Regions from separate parts of the Rummeliibacillus sp. G93 genome, predicted to be linked through region 2. Evidence: a T-box and tRNA genes for the amino acid it is inferred to sense, from the RefSeq annotation. Region 2 holds a T-box; the other holds one or more tRNA genes.
What was found. The T-box of region 2 lies ahead of thrS (threonine--tRNA ligase). A T-box ahead of a tRNA ligase gene usually reads a tRNA of that ligase, here a tRNA-Thr.
Positions count from the first base shown of each region.

Region 1: it encodes a tRNA-Thr, which carries the amino acid that the T-box ahead of thrS (threonine--tRNA ligase) is inferred to sense. The anticodon was not compared.

Region 1 covers NZ_CP097314.1:604,386-614,215, forward strand. Annotated here, with positions in the region: gene M2M59_RS02905 (C40 family peptidase) at 1-374, shown strand, start outside; gene M2M59_RS02910 (methyl-accepting chemotaxis protein) at 574-2,028, shown strand; gene M2M59_RS02915 (hypothetical protein) at 2,184-2,582, shown strand; gene M2M59_RS02920 (DUF5658 family protein) at 2,704-3,042, shown strand; gene M2M59_RS02925 (competence protein ComK) at 3,353-3,955, shown strand; gene M2M59_RS02930 (PaaI family thioesterase) at 4,105-4,491, opposite strand; gene M2M59_RS02935 (bifunctional metallophosphatase/5'-nucleotidase) at 4,756-6,498, shown strand; gene M2M59_RS02940 (hypothetical protein) at 6,633-7,112, shown strand; gene M2M59_RS02945 (DUF2653 family protein) at 7,100-7,390, shown strand; tRNA gene M2M59_RS02950 (tRNA-Thr) at 7,538-7,608, opposite strand; gene M2M59_RS02955 (potassium channel family protein) at 7,739-8,125, opposite strand; gene M2M59_RS02960 (O-methyltransferase) at 8,287-8,925, opposite strand; gene M2M59_RS02965 (hypothetical protein) at 8,909-9,241, opposite strand; gene M2M59_RS02970 (WecB/TagA/CpsF family glycosyltransferase) at 9,424-9,830, opposite strand, start outside.
Region 2 covers NZ_CP097314.1:387,693-397,522, reverse strand. Annotated here, with positions in the region: gene M2M59_RS02030 (flavin reductase family protein) at 1-285, opposite strand, end outside; gene M2M59_RS02025 (ring-cleaving dioxygenase) at 309-1,247, opposite strand; gene M2M59_RS02020 (nitroreductase family protein) at 1,269-1,889, opposite strand; gene M2M59_RS02015 (NADPH-dependent FMN reductase) at 2,027-2,620, opposite strand; gene M2M59_RS02010 (ring-cleaving dioxygenase) at 2,633-3,616, opposite strand; gene M2M59_RS02005 (YceI family protein) at 3,743-4,270, opposite strand; gene M2M59_RS02000 (LLM class flavin-dependent oxidoreductase) at 4,650-5,645, opposite strand; T-box leader at 5,840-6,062, shown strand; T-box leader at 6,119-6,343, shown strand; gene thrS (threonine--tRNA ligase) at 6,392-8,305, shown strand; gene M2M59_RS01990 (GNAT family N-acetyltransferase) at 8,335-8,790, opposite strand; gene M2M59_RS01985 (hypothetical protein) at 9,127-9,441, shown strand; gene M2M59_RS01980 (tetratricopeptide repeat protein) at 9,603-9,830, shown strand, end outside.

The DNA of each region.
Region 1 (9,830 bases), 220 kb from region 2:
GCGTTTCATCCTCGTCTAAAGCTTCCAAGGCTCTAGCAATTGCTCTTAAGCAACAGGGGATAAAATACGTTTTTGGCGGCTCGTCAAAAAGCGGTTTTGATTGTAGCGGACTTATTTACTATGCATATAAAAAAGCAGGATACTCTGTATCGCGCACAAATGCTCAAGGTTTTTATGCACGTTCATCTGCAACCAAATCACCTCGTATTGGCGATTTAGTTTTCTTTAAAAATACATATAAATCAGGAATTTCACATATCGGTATTTATATGGGCAACAGCAAGTTTGTTAGTGCAAGCGGTACAAAGGTTCAAGTTAGCTCTGTGAATGAATCTTACTGGAAAAAACACTTTGCTGGTTACAGACATTTATAATTTGATATAAACCAAAACCATTTAGTTGAAAAGCTAAATGGTTTTTTTGACATAATTAAGGGTAAGGTCTGTAATTTTTTTCATTTTACATTGAAAAGTTGAATCTCACGCTGTTATAATAATGATGAAAAAAGGCCTAATTATCTTTTAAGATAACAGGAATTTTTACTTAATCGCTGAGGAAGTGAGAAATTTGACGATGGATGAACTGAAATGGGAAGACCTTCAAAAGAAAAACTTTTACCTATTTTTAATGGTCTTTATTTGCTCTGGGTTAGGCACAATTGCGCAGCTTATATTGTCATCAACAAATTTGGTAAGGATTAGTTTGGGAATATCTTTTTTACTTTTTATAATCGCTTATTTTGCACAGAAAAAAATTAATGCGCTAAAAATTGCTTTCCCATACTTTGTTGTTGCCATGATATTTCTAATTAGTATGACTTTGATTTTTGGCCAAGGTGAATCAACACTAGGTACTATTGCTTTAAGCTTTTTCTTAATTATAGTGGCAAGTATTCATTCTAATCGAAAGATTTACTTTACCGGAGTAATCCTCGGCCTTATGACAATTTATATGAACTATATCAATTTTCAAGATGAAGATATACATAGTCAATTGGCCAATGTCGTATTAGTTTATTTATTAATGATTATTGGATTGTATCTACAAATTTTGCAAAATGGTAGAGTGCTCGACCAAGCGTTGGGCTACTTACGCACAGTACATGAGCAGGCAGAAAAGGAAAAAGATACTTCGAATAAGCTGAATACAACAGTCGGTACAATAACTTCTAATTTAAACGATATTAAAAATACTTTTGAAAACACCACTACTTCATATCAAGAGATGCTAGGGGCAGTGAGTGAGGTAAGTGCTGGAGCAGAACAGCAGAATTATCGGATCAACGATATTGCACAAGATATCCAATATATGCACAAAACGGTACTCGATATTGGACGCTCGGTAGAAGGCGCTAAAAATGAAACAGAGGAAGCTGGTCAACAAGCAACACAGGGTGCGAAAAATATGAAAGAAATGAAGGAAGAAATCGATAATTTCTCTGGATTTTTCCAACAACTTTCTCAATCCGTTGAAACGCTGACTTCTAAAATACAAGAAACCAATACATTCACAGTTGCGATTAAAGGGATTACAGAACAAACTAATCTGTTGGCCCTCAATGCTTCTATTGAAGCCGCGCGTGCCGGTGAATATGGGAAGGGCTTCGCTGTTGTAGCCGAAGAAATCCGTAAATTGGCCTCCACTACTGCAGATACATTAGTGAAAATTGATGAAAATCTAAGTAATGTTAACACATACAATGAAAGTACTTTAAGCCAATTACAAGTAGGGGCGAAACGTGTCGAGCAACAAGTGGAAACTGTAGAAAAGTCAGTAAATGCGTTTAATCATTTATATACTGCTATGCAAAACCTGAATCAGCAAATGATAGTAGTAGCAAGTGAAATTAAAAGTGTTGAGGACAAGACAGGCACTATTGAAGCGAATACAAATGAATTTGCAACAATTATTGAGGGAAGCACTGCTTCATTAGAAGAGCTCAATGCTACACTAAGTATGCTAGCAGATGACCAGAAAAAAACGGCCCATAATCTCGTGGAAACATACGAGGCAGCAACACAACTATAGATGAAAAACCAGCGAATGCTGGTTTTTTTGTTGGTCAAAGAAATGTTCTTTTCCGATACGCTTTACCCATTGTTAATCTATTAGTATAAAGGCCCAATTGCCTTAGTCATTTGACCATATGATACAAGGAATAATGAAAAGGGAGTGTTTAGAGAATGGTTCAACCTTTTGATGGGCAAGGCGTTAATTACATGAGGGAAAATATGGAGTATAACCCATGGATGTCACAAATGAGTCAACAGTATGGTGGGTGGCACTCTGGCGATCAATGGGGACAGGGGCATGATTGGAATCAAAACTATGGACATATGCAACATCAACAACACGGCAACTGGAATATGGGACATCATGGAAGCCATGGGGGTCATGGAAGCCATGGAGGTCATGGTGGCCATGGATATCCAATGCATCATGGATACCATCAATCCTATCCTTGGCAATCCGGTCAACACCATTGGCGTCCAACACAACAGCATTGGCAAACATACCCAATGCATCATGATGGCCATCACCAACAATGGCAACAATGGAACCCAGGCCATCCATGGATGTAATTTAATATAAATTAGAAGGGCTGGCACAGAATTTTTCTGGCCAGTCCTTTTTCGTATGTGAATAAAAACCTTTCTATTTGCCTTAGACTTATTCAACATTGGCAATTTAGGAGGAGTTTTAGTGGAACAATCTATAACACAGCCCGAAAGTAAACGGCAATTTATTAATGTTTATATATTATTCATATTATGCTTGTTAGATACAATTTTAACAGACATAGGCTTACGCAATCATATTATTGGCGAAGCCAATCCTTTAATGAGTTGGATATACAGCTCGAGTAAAATAGCCTTTTATTTAATGAAATTAGCTTTACCTGTAGCTCTCATTGTTATTCTAAGTAAGATGAGGGCTACTTTATTGACAAATCTACTTTTAAGAGCAGCGCTTGTTATCTATAGTATTGTTTTTCTTATGCATATTAGTTGGATTGTGAGTGTATTGGCACTTTCTATTTAAATAATTTTAGCCTTTTGGTTGGTTAAAATTAACGTGATTTAGGCCGTTTAAGTTAAGAAAGTAATGAAAAAAGTTAATCAGCTTTTAACAGTGTAAAATAACAAAACCGCTAATTAACAGGTTTTTGAGAGAAAAAAGGGATTTTATAGTGAATTTAATAGGAAAATATGTTTATTTGACATCGGATTTTAATAGTAATAATATAATATAAAATTATCCTGAATTATGTCGAATTTACAAATTATGTTTGATTTGATGGCGGGAAATTTTGTTTTATCGCTTTTATTTTATTAATGAGGAGGGAAATGAATTGATTAAACATGTTTACGCTTTATCTATTGAAACGCTTGCACTTATCCCATTTTACGAGAATGCGACGGGGAAGGTAAAAACTAAAATTATGGAATTAGGGGGAGTTACACTAAGCGATTTAAATCCAATCGAAATTATGGACGCCAATTTAAAATTCTCAGGCTCTAGCTTAACAGGGGCTGGACAAGGGACAAAGCATATTCTTGGTAAAGTTAAGATGCATCCGGTCACTATTAACGAAAGAGTCTGGTTTCCCGTTTTCTCGCCAAAGAAAGATGGCTGCATATGGTTAGCACTTAACCATATAAAAAGGTACAGTGCATACGGTAGCTTAGGTACGATTATTACTTTTACTAGTGGAACCGAATTAATAATGGATATTACAGTAAGTACATTTGAACGGAGAATGAATCGTGCATGCGCATTAAAAGCGCAAATAGAATACTATACGTTTTATATGCGAATCCCTCCAAAAGAAAAGAGAAACTATGCAAAATACGAGATTATTAAAGAAGAGAATAGCATCAACTATCAAATTAATAGAAAACCAAAACAAAAGGTTAAAGGTGACGATGAAGGCGAAGCGAACTTAGTACCTTAACACATAATGAACTGTACAGTATAACTTGCAGAACAGGGAGATAGACAAGCTCAAAAGCCAGAATAGTAAAGTATATCGGATCCTCTTTACCTACAATAGAGACATATAAAAAGATGCCCAACCTCTTAAAAGAGTGGGCATCTCTATCCTTAATTACTACCTTTAAATGTACCTGTTGCAAATCCAACGAGTTCATCTTCTTCGTCATAGAGACGGCCTTCTACAATGGTTGTTGAACGGGTTTGTGAAATGATACGCGCTAGCCCTTTCACACGTCCGTGAGTAACCGGCTTTAAAAAACGCGTTTCTAGTTGAATAGTAATTACATCTTTAAAACCAAGTGTATGTGTTGCAATGCCCATCACAGTATCAAGAGCTGACATGAAGACACCGCCGTGCATTGTACCCACCACATTGTTTAGTTCTTTTTTATAGTCAAAGGCAATTTCGGCAATTCCATCTTCAGCATGTATATATTCAAGTCCAAGTGTTTGCCAAAAAGGACTTTCTTCAAAACGTTGTTGAACAGATTTCATTGTTGTCAAAATAAATTCCTCCCCAAATTTTAACAGGCACATCTAACTATAAGTTCTACGTAATTATATCATATTTAGGCAAAATTCTTCAAAATTTTTAATAAAAAAGCGCTTTCATTTATTTGAAATGATGATATAGTATTATCTGAATAGTCTTACATGCTATTATTATATTATTTTTAATTTTGAGTATTGTATTGTTATATAGCAGACTATACAATGAAGAAGAAACAAACTTACATATAAAATGGGAGAGTGTAGAGAGTGTTTAAAACAAAAATCGTCGCAACATTAGGGGCTGCTGCATTATTAATGACGCCTATGTCAGCTTTTGCCAAAACAACGCCAGCAAAACCGAAAGCACCAACAACTGTGCCAGTACAGTTTCTATCTATCAATGATATGCATGGTAATATCGGAGAGAGTTATAAAGCTACTGATGGCACACCAATCGGAGGAGCACCAGCTCTTGCGTATCACTTTGAGCAAGAAAAAGCAGCGTTTGCTAAGAAGTACAAATTAAAAACAGCTGCTGCGAATACTTACAGAATTAGTGCAGGCGACTTAGTAGGCGGAAGTCCATCTTATTCAAGCTTACTTCAAGACGAGCCAACAATGAATGCAGCCAATGCAATTAAATTTACTGTTGGAGCACTAGGTAACCATGAATTTGATGAGGGAATCGATGAATTCAAACGAATTTTAAACGGCCTTGCACCGACTGAAGCAACACAAAACTATGAATTAGTAAAAGATTATAAATTGACTAAAAGCAATATGGAGATCCTAACTTCCAACATTGTAGATAAAAAGTCTAAGAAAATCCTTAGTGGCTTCAAACCTTATACAGTGAAAAAATATGGTGGAGTTAAAGTTGGATTTATCGGTGTCGTTACACCAGACATTAAAACAGTAGTACTATCTAAACACGTTGAGAATATCGAAGTGGTAAATCCAGCAAAAGCAATCGCAAAATATTCAAAAGTTTTGCGTAAACAAGGTGTAAATGCAATCGTCGTAGTTGCACACTCAGGTGCCTATAACACAGATGCAGACACATCAATTGAAACACAAGGAAAAGAGAAAATTTTAGGCCAAACAGTCGATATGCTGAAAGAGCTTGAAAAAATCGATCCGAAACACTCTGTAGACGTAGTAATCGGCGGCCATGATCACAACTTTGCTAATGGCGTTTACAAAAATACACGCATTATTGAGGCAAAATCATTTGGTAAAGCTTATTCAGTTGTAACAGGTAAAATTAGCAAAAAGACAAAAGACTTTATTAAAACACCATCTGGTATTGTAAAATATAACTACTTGCCAACTGAAGAACAAATCAACAGCAACAAAGTATCTAAGAAGGTAAATGGCATTGTGAATGAAGCGAAATCTTTAGTAAAAGAGAAAATTGATGCGCCAATCGCAACAGCATCATTTGAATCCATTACAAGAGACCGTGTCGCTCATCCACTAGGCGGTTCTCCAGTCGGCAACTTAGTAACTGATGGACAATTAAGCCAAGCAAAAGCTTCAGGCTACAATGCTGACTTTGCTATGACAAACTCTGGTGGTATCCGTGCTGACCTTACTACAGTTAAAGACGGAGACAAAAATGTTATTACATGGGGTAAAGCGCAAGCAGTCCAACCATTCGGCAACTACTTGAAAGTGGTAGACATGACTGGTGCTAATATTAAAGAAGCAATCAACCAACAATTCACAGGTGGTTATGGCTTAGAAGTATCTGGCTTGCACTATACGTATAATTCAAAAGGAGTTGTAGATGTATTTGTAGGAGATACAGATGAAAAAATCGATCCTGCAAAAACATATTCTGTTGTAATTAACGACTTTATCGCAACAGGTGGCGATAACTTCAAAGCATTCACAACAGCAACAAATGATAAAACAATCGAAGTAGATACTGATGCATTCATCAACTACTTAAAAGGTAAACAAACTATTGATGAGCCAACAGAAGTTCGTAATGTAAAAGTGGACTAACAAACTAATAAAAATCCTCTTGCTATAAAAGCAGGAGGATTTTTTTTGCCTTAGCGTTTCATTTCATATAATGTAAGGAAAATGATAAGATAAGAGTAAGTAATATTAATTACACACTAATGGAGGGTATTTAATTGAAATTTAAAAAACTTGCGGCAGCTTTATTTGCAGCTACTCTTGCTTTCTCAACTGTAGGGCCTGTTGTTTCAGACCATTTTAGCATCACAGCTGATGCAAGAGGATACAAATCAGGCAAAAGAGGTTTTAATTCAAACGGTAATTCCAATAATTCTATTTTCAATAACAATAAATCCAATACAAATCGAAATACACAAGATAACAAAAACTCAAGCTTTAATAACAAAACTAACAAATCAAAAACTGCTAATTCAACTCCACGAAAGGGCGGATTTATGCGTGGCATGATGCTCGGAGGACTTGCAGGACTTTTATTTGGTGGAATGCTTAGCAATATGGGTGCAATGGGCAACTTATTTGGTTTATTAATCAATGTTATTGCCATCTTGGTACTTATTATGTTAATCATGAAAGTTTTCCAAATGTTCCGTGGCAACAAAAAACGTGACGAGGACCGAAATGTATGGAAACAATAGTCTTATCAGAGGACCAATTAATTAACGCATTATGCGTATACCATGCACGCCAAATCAATGTAATGCCCGAAAATGTAGAGATCGAGCTTTGCTTTGATGACGATGAAGGCTACTCTGCCGATGCATATTATAATAATCGACAAGATACGTATCGCGTAGCCAACATGTTGTCCGCTATCCGTGCCTATTTACAAGAAGAAACCAACGTAGATCCCTATGCAGCAAGCATCCGATTAGAAATTGATGATGAAGAGGGCATGATTGCCGTTATAGAATAAGAAATAAAGCCATCCAATTATGGATGGCTTTTATTTTTATGGAAACAGAATAGACGTAATAGGCTATCTAAGAGTCTTATTGGATTATCAATTGAAAGATAGTGCAAATTCAAATTAAGATTTATGTTAGTTGTCGGTTTTTTAATATGCCGACTAAGAGAATCGAACTCCTATCAGTGGATTACGAGACCACCGTTTTGCCATTAAACTAAGTCGGCAATATTTATTTACACCAATAGTATAGCACTTTTATTTTCTTAATTCAGATTTCATGATTTAGGCGAAATTCAAAAATGCCCTAGCATTATCTTGACTTATTCTTCTCCAATGCAACTGGGAAGAAATGAATTATTTTTCTTCCTCTTGTCCTTCGCGTTTCCACTTTCCACTTTTAAAGGTTTTCTTAAAATCATCATCATTATTGATGGTCGATTTGGCCAAAAGTATGAGTGTTAGGAGCATTGTGCCTGTTCCAACGATAAGATAGAACATAGTGAATACTTTTCCTATCGCTGTTTCAGGGGAAAGGTTGGTATCGATGCCGGTTGGAATAATGCTCACAACGCAGAAATAGATGGCGTCTAGAACGGCCCAGCCTTCTTTTTGTGTATAAAATAACACGCCTGACAGAATGATGAAAAATAGGGTAGTAATAAGCGATAAAAATAAAGGATGTTTTGATGATTTATACAAAGCTTCTAGCAGTCGTTTTAGTGTTAGGATAAATGAAATCAAAGTGAAAGAATTCCTCCTCGTTATTATTCATTGAATACAGTATCATGCAAGGGAAAATATTTCTAGGTTGAGGGGTGGGGTAGTCGGATAAGCAGGATTAGAAATTGAAAAAACTGCTCACAAAGCATATAGCATTTGCTAGCAGTCAGCATGTTGTATAACTACTTTATAACGCGTGAAACCGTCATTCCGTCGCCGATCGGTATTAATACAGATTGCAACTGAGAGTGTTCTGCGACTGTTTTATTGAACTCTTTCATGAACTCACTATAACGTTTAGGCTGTGAGTTTGAATCTGCAACACTCCCGCCAGCTAAGACATTGTCTGTGACAATAATAGCACCATCTTTGGCAAGTTCGATACAAGCGTTTAAATAGTTGATGTAATTTAGTTTGTCTGCATCTATAAAGAAAAAATCATATTGTTTATTATTTTCTTTTAGAATTTGGAGGCTTTCTAGTGCTGGACCAGTCAAGTAGGTAACTTGATTACCAAAGCCTGCTTTGGTTAAATTTTGATGAGCGAGGGTAGCATAGTTTTCCTCTAATTCGAGTGATGTTAAATAACCTTCGCTGCCAAATCCTCTTGCCAAGCATATGCCGCTATAGCCGCCAAGTGCTCCAATTTCTAGTACTTCTTTAGCTTGTGATAAAGACACCAGCATTGTAAGAAGCTTACCAGAGCCGGGTGATACGGAGATAGAACGCATTCCGTTTTCTTCAATTGATGTCAGCACGTCCTCTAAATCTGTATCTGTTGGAGCGAAGAGGCTATCGATGTATTCATTGATTAGTTTCATCTGCTAGATCTCCTATCGTTTCTGAGGCTTCTATAGAAGGATTTTCAGTGGTTACCATTTCATCACTTTCTTCTAAATCAAATAGCTGTATAAATTCGTTGATAACCATGTCGAGTGCCTTTAACTCACCGATTAAGACTGGCTTAATAGTTTCAAATTCGGGTTCGTCTAGTTGCTGTTTGATAGTCATACGTTTTAGCTGAAGTATCTCTAAAAACGCTATTGCTCTGCCGCGCCTAAATGTTTTAGGACCCTTTGTATGATGGCCGCCGCCATGATGACGATGTCGGCCGCCTCTTTCCTCATTTGGTCTCATATCACACCTCTTTCTGTATACAATTGTATACAATCGGAATATAAAATTATTGTATACAATTGTATACAATAAATCAATATAAATTATAAGAGCGAATTATTATTAATAAATTGCTATTGGATTTTTGAATGGAAATTGGGAATATAAAAAAGCCGATTCAATTTAATAGAATCGGCAAATTGTTATTTTGATTGCAACACCTTAAGCAGAAAAAGAGGTATCTTCATCATACGTTTTATACGGGTGGGTTGTGTGATTAGGCGATAGAACCATTCAAGATTAAGCTTGATAAAGAGTTGTGGCGCACGGCGAACATTGCCTGATAACACGTCCAAACTGCCGCCTACGCCCATCATGACACAGTGCTCGAATTGATGGCGGTGACTAGCTATCCATTCTTCTTGTTTGGGAGCTCCCGTAGCAATAAAAATAAAATCAGGCTTTAAGGACGCTGCCTGAGTGGCTACTGCGTCACTGTCACCATAGCCATCAGCAGTCCCCACAATATTAATATGGGGGTAGAGGGCGATTGCCTTTTTAGCCGCTGCTTCTGCTACACCAGGCTTGCCGCCATAAAAGAAGAATCGAT
Region 2 (9,830 bases):
ATTAATTTTATCTACATTGTGTTCATCCACAATATGAACAACAAACTCATTGGAGTCCAAGATGTTTCGAGCTGTGTCCTTCATTTTCCCATTGGCTCGTTGAATCGATAGGGATATCATAGGCGGATTAGATGAAACGATATTAAAGTAGCTAAATGGAGCTCCGTTCAGAACTCCATCTTGCGTACGGGTTGTAACAAATGCAACCGGCCTAGGGATAATGCTTCCTGTCAAAAATTTATAATTTTCTCTTTCAGACATTGTTTCTGGGTCAATCGATCGCATCGTCATCATTCCTTTTATATGATTTAATCTAGCTCTCTCACTTCAATCGGAATTAATCTCCGTTCCATTCCCGCTCTATAAGGTTCAAATTGCTCAGGCAGCATTAATTTTTCACCCATTGTTTCTGGTGATTCATCATGTGCGAATCCTGGAGGATCTGTCGCCATTTCAAACAGGATTTCGCCATGTTCTCTAAAGTAGATGGCATTAAAATAATTCCTATCTCGAACCGGTGTTACGCCATACCCGTGTTGTGAGATATATTTTTGCCAATCTAATTGGTCCTCATTATCAATGGCACGCCATGCAATATGATGAACTGTTCCGACACCCATAATTCCACGGCCATTTGTTGTTAGTTTCAGGTCGATAACATTCCCGATATCAGCGCTAGAACGGAAACGAATATAGTCTCCCTCTTGCCCTACTACTTCAAGCCCCATGATTTCTTCGACTAACTTAGCTGTCTCGCTTGGATTTGTGGAATAAAGTGTAGCTCCGGCAAATCCTTTAATCGCAAATTGTGGTGTGATTTCTCCGGTAGTCCATGTATTTATTTCCCCTGCTTCTCTTTCAACTAGCTCTAAGTGTAAGCCATGAGGATCATCAAATGCTAGAACTTCTTCGCCAAAACGTTCTGCAATTGTATATTGCACATTAAATTTAGCCAATCTTTGTTTCCAAAATGCCAAAGAACCCTGTGGAATAGCATATGCTGTTACCCCAACTTGTCCGTCACCAATTTCACCTTGTTGCGCATTTGCCCAAGGGAAGAAGGTAATGATCGTGCCTGGTTTTCCGCCATCGTTCCCAAAATAAAGATGGTAAGTAGCTGGATCATCAAAATTGACTGTTTTTTTCACCAATCGTAATCCTAATACACCTGCATAAAAATCTACGTTTTCTTGTGGGTGGCCTACAATGGCAGTAATGTGATGAATACCCATTGTTTTTTTGCTCATTTTACTCACTCCAATTCTTTATTAAACGATGGTGACGAACTCATTCACAGGCTTGCGATAGCCTCGTGGTTGTCTGCTCGCTACTTTTTCTTTTCCTAGTGTAATCATTAACGCTACCTCGTATTGATCACTGATATTCAGGATTTCTTTTACTTTATCCTCTTCGAATCCAATCATCGGGCAAGTATCCCACCCTTTTTCTTTGGCTACTAGCATAAAGAGCATAGAAGATAAGGAAGCATTTCGGATGGCTTCATCTCTTTGAAATGAAGGTCCTCTTGTCTCATACAGATCAACGGTACCTTCTACTGCAAAGTCATATTCTTGTTTATTTAATATACCTAGCATCAATAATCCTTCATTGATTTCAGCTGCTTTTTTATAGGCTTCTTTATCGCCCAACACCAAGATGACAGCTGATGCACTATGGACCTTATACTGCCCATTAGCGGCCTTTCTTATTTCTTCTTTCACCCCTGGGTCTGTCACGACTACGTAATGCGTGTGTTGAAGGTTGAAAGCTGAAGGTCCGAGCTTTACTAGGCCAAATATTTCATCTAACTCTTCCTGTGAAATCTCATAATTCGGAAGAAAGTTGCTTGCCGATCGTCTTTCTTTTACCAACTGCGTGAATTCTGTCATCTCCATATCCCCTTATCTGTCTCTTTTCTCATAACGACTGAGCACATCCATCAACTTGTTTGATGTGATTTGCTCAATTTTCATGATGTACATATACATGCGCAAGTCGCTGCGCATGTATATGAATGAAAGAAAGATTAACGAATTGTGAACAATGCTTTTGACCAAGGAACGACTTGATCTAACATTTGATTCACTGATTCTTCTTGAACAGCTTTTGGTTTAAAGTCTGTACCGTTTTCGAAATCTGTGAACAATGATAGCGCTGGGTGTACACGAACATCTGCTACAAGCAATTCACCTAAGATACCACGTAGGTGTTCTGCTGCACGAGCCCCGCCTACTGAACCGTATGATACGATACCAGCTGCTTTGTTGTTCCATTCTTCGCGAAGATAGTCTAGTGCATTTTTAAGTGAACCAGTAATCGAATGATTGTATTCTTGAACGATGAATACAAAGCCATCTTGTGCTGCAACAGCTTCTGACCATGCAGCTGCGCCTGATGCATCTCCGCCTGCTTCCCCTAGTAGTGGCAATTTGTAATCTGCAATATCAATGATTGTGTAATTTGCATCGCCGCGTTTGTCTGCGATTTCTTTTACCCAAGCGCCTACTTGTGGACTTAAACGTCCTTCACGAGTTGATCCTAAAATAATACCGATATTTACTTTTGTCATTGTTTCTTCCTCCTCTTGTTTTGTACCAAATAATTTAGACATAAATCCCATGATTTCACTTCCCTATAAATATTCCTTTTCAAATGTTCGAGTACTGCGCACTGTATCAATAGGTCTTACGATTTTTTCGATTTCTTCGCGTTTTGGCTCAAAGAAAGGCGGCAATGATAGTTTTTCACCAAGTGTTTCATATGGTTCATCCCCCATAAAGCCAGGACCATCTGTTGCTAATTCAAATAAAACGGAAGGGGCAGCATTTGTATAAAGAGAACCAAAATAGTAGCGTTCTACATAGCCGGAGTTTGGCAGTTTATATAACTCTAAACGTTGTTGCCAAGCATCCAAGTCAGCCCTGTCATTCACTCGGAATGCTGTGTGATGGACTGTGCCATAGCCTTGTCGAGCTTGCGGAAGCACGGTGTTCATTTCAACGATTACTTGAGCCCCGTTGCCCCCTTCACCCATTTCAAATAGTTTGAATGAGCCTTCTTTAGCGACTTCTTTCATGAAGAATACTTCCTCTAACAGTTGTTTGAAGTAGTCAGCGAAAGAAGTCCGGACAAAAATAGGTCCTAATCCAGTAATCGCATATTCAAGTGGCACCGGTCCATTTTGCCAAGGTGTCCCTGCTGGCACTCCCGCGTTTAACTCATCTGATATGAGCTGATAATTCTGATCATCAAAATCGACAAATGATAAAGTCTTTTTGCCAAACTGCTCTTGGATTCCTGTATGTCTCACTTCAAATTTATCAAAGCGTTTTACCCAATAAGCTAATGCCTCATCATTTGGAACTCGGAAACATGTTTTAGAAATCTCATTTGTGCCATGCACCCCTTTTGGAATGCCTGGAAAGTCAAAGAATGTCATATCTGTTCCGGGGCTGCCGACATCATCTGTGAAGTACAAATGATAGGTTTGGATATCATCTTGGTTCACTGTTTTTTTCACTAATCGAAGACCTAATACGTAAGTGAAGAAATCATATATTTTTTCTGCACTGCTTGTTATAGCTGTCACGTGATGTAGTCCTTTAAGTGCGTCCATGAAATACCCCTCCCATTTAATTATCTTGAATTCGAGATATTGTTTTAAAAAAATGCTTTTGAGCTTTTGTTTGGAGATGATGCTGAACTTTTATCAACTAAATTCAGCATCATTCACAGGCTTTTATTATGCAGCTGGGTTAATTTCTAACTCCACTTTGATTTTGATGTCTTTACCTACTAGTACGCCACCTGTTTCTAGTGCTGCGTTCCAAGTTAAGTCGAATTCTTCACGGTTGATTTTTGTTTCCGCTTCGAATCCGTACACTTCTACGCCCCATGGGTTTGTACCTTTACCGCCGTATTCTACGTTGAATGTTACTGGTTTTGTTACGCCTTTGATTGTTAAATCACCAGTTACTTTGTAGTCATCGCCATCTTTTACGATGTTTGTAGATGTAAAGTCGATAGTTGGATTGTTTTCTGCATCGAAGAAATCTGCTGATTTCAAATGATTGTCGCGATCTTCGCTGTTTGTGTTAATGCTTGCTACATCAAATTTGAATGCGATTGTTGCTGTTGTTAAATCTGTTAAATCTGCTGCTTCTACATCTGCAGTATAAGAATCAAATTGTCCTCTTACTTTTGAAACCATCATGTGTTTTACTTCAAAACCTACTGTTGAATGTGATTGATCTACTGTCCATTTTGCCATTTTAAATCTCCTCCATTGTATATAATCTGAAAATACTAACTGTCTCGAAATCGAGATATATATTAAAAAAATAATAGACTTAAAACAAATATCTTTAATTCGAGATAATCTTCTCATGAAAACAAACTCTTGTCAATACTCTTTTTAAAACTTATTTACTTTAAACAAATTTAGCATAATAAAAACCCGCAGCTGTCTTGGTAAGGCAATGAATGTTAGTGAAGTGTTTCATGATATTGAAGGGAAATAGTTGCGATTTTTCGGAGGCGAGCGGTAGCCCACTTTAATATTTATTTCCACTTCAATAAAATTATTCATCAAAATCTCAATGAATTACTTCTGTTTTTCATGTGCCCTGCTTCTGCTGCGGGTCTCTTATTTAATCCAATAATTCTTTTGCTAATAGCGTGTAGCTTTGTTTTCGGCTTTCGATGCTGAATTGGTTACAATTGAACATCGCTTCGTCAAATCCATATTGCTCTTGATCTCGACGAATAATATCGCCTACTTCCTTCGGTGTGCCGACTAGATGCAATTTGCGATTTTCTTCAATCATCATTTTGTCCATTTCAGTTAATGGATAGTCTTTTGCTTCTTCTGGTGATAAGGTTTGTATTAAGTTGCCTTGCATCAGCTGTAGTCTAGAAATATCAATCGGCATTGCTAAGAATTCTGCTTCTTCTTTTGTTTCCGCTACAGTTGTCGCATATGTCACCAGAATTTCTGGTGTTTCCATAAAGTATGAAGGCTCGAAATTAGCGCGATATGTGTCGAAGATTTCTCTCGTCATTCCACCATTGAAGAATTGAGCAAAGGAGTAACCCATTCCCATGCGACCTGCTCGTACGGCACTATTACCAGTCGAGCCTAATAGCCATGCTTCAGGAAGTTCCACGCGCGCTGGTGTTGCCACAACTGAATCATAGACAGAGATGCCTGGTTTTTGATCGTTCATCAACTTAAGTGTTGTTTCAATTTCTTTATATTGATCCGTCATCTCAGGTCGTTTACCTTTTGCCATCGCATAAATAGCATAAGTATCCCCGCCTGGTGCGCGTCCAACGCCAAAGTCGATGCGGCCAGGTGACAGTGCGCTTAATGTTTTGAACACTTCCGCTACTTTTAATGGTGAGTAATGCATCATCATGATGCCGCCTGTGCCGATACGAATACGGTTTGTTTTAGCAGCCAAGTGAGCCGCTGTTACTTCAGGCGCAGAGCTTGCAAGCGATTGCCCGTTATGATGCTCCGCCATCCACATACGGTGATAGCCTAGCTCTTCACCAAGAATCGCCAATGTTTCGCTGTTTTTTAAAGCCTGTGCCGGTTTAGCCCCTTTTGGTATCGGCGCTTGATCTAGAATAGAGAGTCTCATGTTACTCATCCTTCCCTTTTTTCATCTATCTGTGTAAATGTGATATTTATACGTCATAATGCTAGCGGAAGTTTAATGGGATGTAAAATGATTGGATTGGCGAGGAAGTTAAGTCAATAAATTGTTCATAATTAAAATAGGTGTTGCTAAATAGTAATAATTATCATAATATATATAATAATTTAATTCTTGATGAAGAAGCGCTGATAAGGACATGAATTGCTTTTACGGTTTACAGAGAGGGAAGTCTTGCTGAAATCTTCCTAACGCAGGAGAGTAATTTACCACCTTTGAGCTGTATCGGGGAATCTAGTATCCGATACCGTCTATGCTACGTTACAGCACCAAAGCCATAAGTTGTATCTAACTTATGGGAAGTTGGGTGGAACCACGGGTTAAAACGTACTCGTCCCTTTATTAGGGATGCGTGCGTTTTTTTGTATTTAACAGGATTCCATTGATTGAAATAAAAATTAAAAGCGATGATGAGGACATGAATTATTTTTACGGTTTACAGAGAGGGAAGTTTTGCTGAAATCTTCCTAGCTTAGGAAAATAATTTACCACCTTTGAGCTGTATTGGGGAATGTAGTATCCAATACCGTCTATGCTACGTTACAGCACCAGAGCCATAGGCTATTCTTTAGCGTATGGAAAGTTGGGTGGAACCACGGGTTAACAACACACTCGTCCCTTGTTTAGGGATGCGTGTGTTTTTTTATTATAAAAAAGGAGTGTTTAACATGATGAATGATCAATTTATACAAATTCAATTTCCAGATGGCAAACAACAGCAATATGAGCGAGGCGTAACACTAACTGATATTGCCCACTCCATTAGCCCAAGTCTTTCTAAAAAGACAATTGTCGGTTATGTAAATGGGATACCTACAGATGTAGGATGCCAGATTACAGAAGATGCACAGATTTCCTTATATGATGCAGCTTCAAAAGAAGGAATAGCAGTGGTTCTCCATTCAACAGCCCACTTATTGGCACACGCATTAAAACGTATATATCCTTCTATTCATTTTGGAGTTGGCCCTGTCATTGAAGATGGTTTTTTTTATGATGTGGAGCTAGATTCCCCTATCACTCCAAGTGATTTACCTCAAATAGAAAAGGTTATGAAACAAATCATTAATGAAAACGTGGAGATAAAACGAAAGGAAGTTTCACGCGAGAAAGCAAAACAGTTATTTGCGCATGATCCATTAAAACTTGAGTTGTTAGAAGACATTCCACAGGATGAAACAGTTACTGTTTATGAACAGGGTGACTTTTATGATTTATGCCGGGGTCCTCATATACCTTCTACAGGTAAGATCCAGCATTTTAAATTAACAAAAGTGTCTGGGGCATATTGGCGAGGCGATAGTAATAATAAAATGCTTCAACGCATCTATGGTGTCGCTTTTGCAACAAAGGATGAGCTACGTGACTATTTCGTCTTTCTAGAGGAAGCGGAAAAGCGAAATCACCGTAAACTTGGAAAAGAACTTGAGTTATTCATGTTCTCAGAGGAAGCACCCGGCATGCCTTTCTATCTGGCAAATGGCCAGATTATACGGAATGAGCTCGAGTCCTTTTTACGAAATTTACAGGCTAAGTATGATTATAAAGAGGTGCGGACTCCACTCATGATGAATCAGAGATTGTGGGAGCAATCTGGTCACTGGGATCACTACAAAGAAAATATGTACTTTACACAGGTTGATGAACAAAACTTTGCCTTAAAACCGATGAACTGTCCCGGACATATGCTCATCTTTAAAAATGAACGACATTCCTATCGTGATTTGCCTATTCGCATGGCGGAATTCGGGCAAGTTCATCGACATGAATTCAGCGGTGCCTTAAATGGTTTATTACGTGTTAGATCATTTTGCCAGGATGATGCTCATATTTTCGTTACACCAGAACAGATTGAAGATGAAATTACTCTTGCGTTAAAAATCATCGACCATGTGTATAAAGTATTCGGATTTGAATATGAAATTGAATTATCGACACGCCCAGAGGATTCAATGGGCAGCGAGGAACTTTGGAATCGGGCTGAAACAGCTTTAGAAAACGTACTAAATAACTTGGGGTATCCTTACAAAATCAATGAGGGCGATGGTGCCTTTTATGGCCCCAAAATTGATATTCATATAAAAGATGCCATTCAACGCAGCCATCAATGTGCTACAGTGCAGCTCGACTTCCAGCTACCAGAGAAGTTTGATTTAACATATATAGACAAACAAAATGAAAAAGCTCGTCCGGTGGTCATTCATCGCGCAGTATTCGGTTCCATCGATCGTTTCTTAGGCATTTTAATTGAACATTTTGCAGGAGCCTTCCCTGTTTGGCTCGCTCCTACACAGGTACAAATTGTTCCCGTCTCTCAGGTTCACCTAGATTATTGCTTCAAAGTCCAATCTCAGCTGAGACAATTAGGGGTACGAGTTAAAATTGACGATGACGAAGAAAAATTAGGATATAAAATAAGAAGAGCACAGATGCAAAAGATTCCTTATATTATTGTGCTTGGTGATGAAGAGTTAAAAGAAAACGCAGTAAATGTTCGGAAGCACGGAGAAAAACAATCAATCAGTATACCATTTAAGGATTTTAAAGAGAATATTGTAAAGCAAATAAATGAACGCAGCATTTAAAACCTTATATTGGTCCTCCCCTTTTTAATTTACTTATTTATATTTTTAATGACAGCCATTTCTTTTCCAAAGCGATCTCCATAATCAATAAACCCTAAGCTTGCATATAGATGATGGGCTTCTTTGTTCTCTGGATTGTAACCCACAATAATTTTTTTGGCATTTGGCAGCTTGCTCATTTCTAAAATCATTAACTGTGTTGCAGCTTTTCCTATGCCTCTACCCTGATAATTTTTATCGATCATTATACGGTATACCCAATATCCATCAAGCTCTTCTCTCACCGTATTATACATAAGAAAACCGACTACTTTTTCTTCATAATAAATCGCGAAAGGCTTTAATGATATTTCAAACTTAGATTGGGCAATTGAAATAGCATTCGACTCAATATACTTTGTTTGGCTCTCTGATATTTCAAGCGCACAACACTCATACCAGTTCTCTTCATTTAATTCGTTAATTTCTACACTACTTGTACGCATAACATTCCCCTTTCAAATTGAGGGGAAACGCTAAGTTACCGTTGCAAATTAGGCGTTATCCCCTTTGAGTTCTTACCAGTTCTATTGTTTTTCATAATGAACGCCTCCTTTAATATCTGCTCTTTTTTAAATTATTTTCAGACCTTTTAATTATATCATAGCTAACTTTCCATATTGATAAATTTCAAAATGATAATCACTTTTAACTGCGACTGAACAAAATGAAAAAAAGGAAATATGATCAAAACGAATTTCTGAAAGCAAATAGCATGAGAGACATAAACCTACTATAATAGATGTAAATACATATACAATAAATGGTATCGAGGTGGGTAGATGAATAAAAAATTAAAGTATTTTTTAATTTTTATTATTAGCTGTGTCGTTATTGGTGGTTCAATATATGGTTACATGGAATATAAAAAATATGTTATTAAAAATGATGTAGAAAGCTACTTAATAGAAACTAAAAAGATTGATAAAAAAGACATCACAGAAATTACACCGTTCTATACAAAGGAAACAGGCGATAGGTTTTTGCTAGTGTATGTTACTTTGAAAAATGATAAGAAAGAATATACTTATATGCGAGACTCTAAAACCAATAAAATCAAATTAGAGTCTTACAATATTGGCGGTAGAACTTACTAGCCCTTTTATAAGAGCAACCATGAGTATGGTTTGCTCTTTTAATTTGTATGCTATCTCTCTTTCTTCAACATGTCACAACCTACAATTATAAATATGTTAATTTTCTGAATTGATATATAATACTATTCAAGAGAATGAAGCCAAATATTTTGGAGGTTCAAATGGAAACTGATTTGAATAAAGCATTAGATTTAAGAAAGAGTGGAGAATATAAGGCATCTAATGAACTTTTCTTAAAACTTGTATTGAATTATCCTGACGATGCTGTTTTAAACTATCAATGCGCTTGGAGTTTTGACCTTTTAGGGGACGAGGTAAAAGCTATTCCTTACTATGAAAAAGCTATTCAGTTGGGATTACCTTCAAAGGATTTAGAAGAAGCATACATA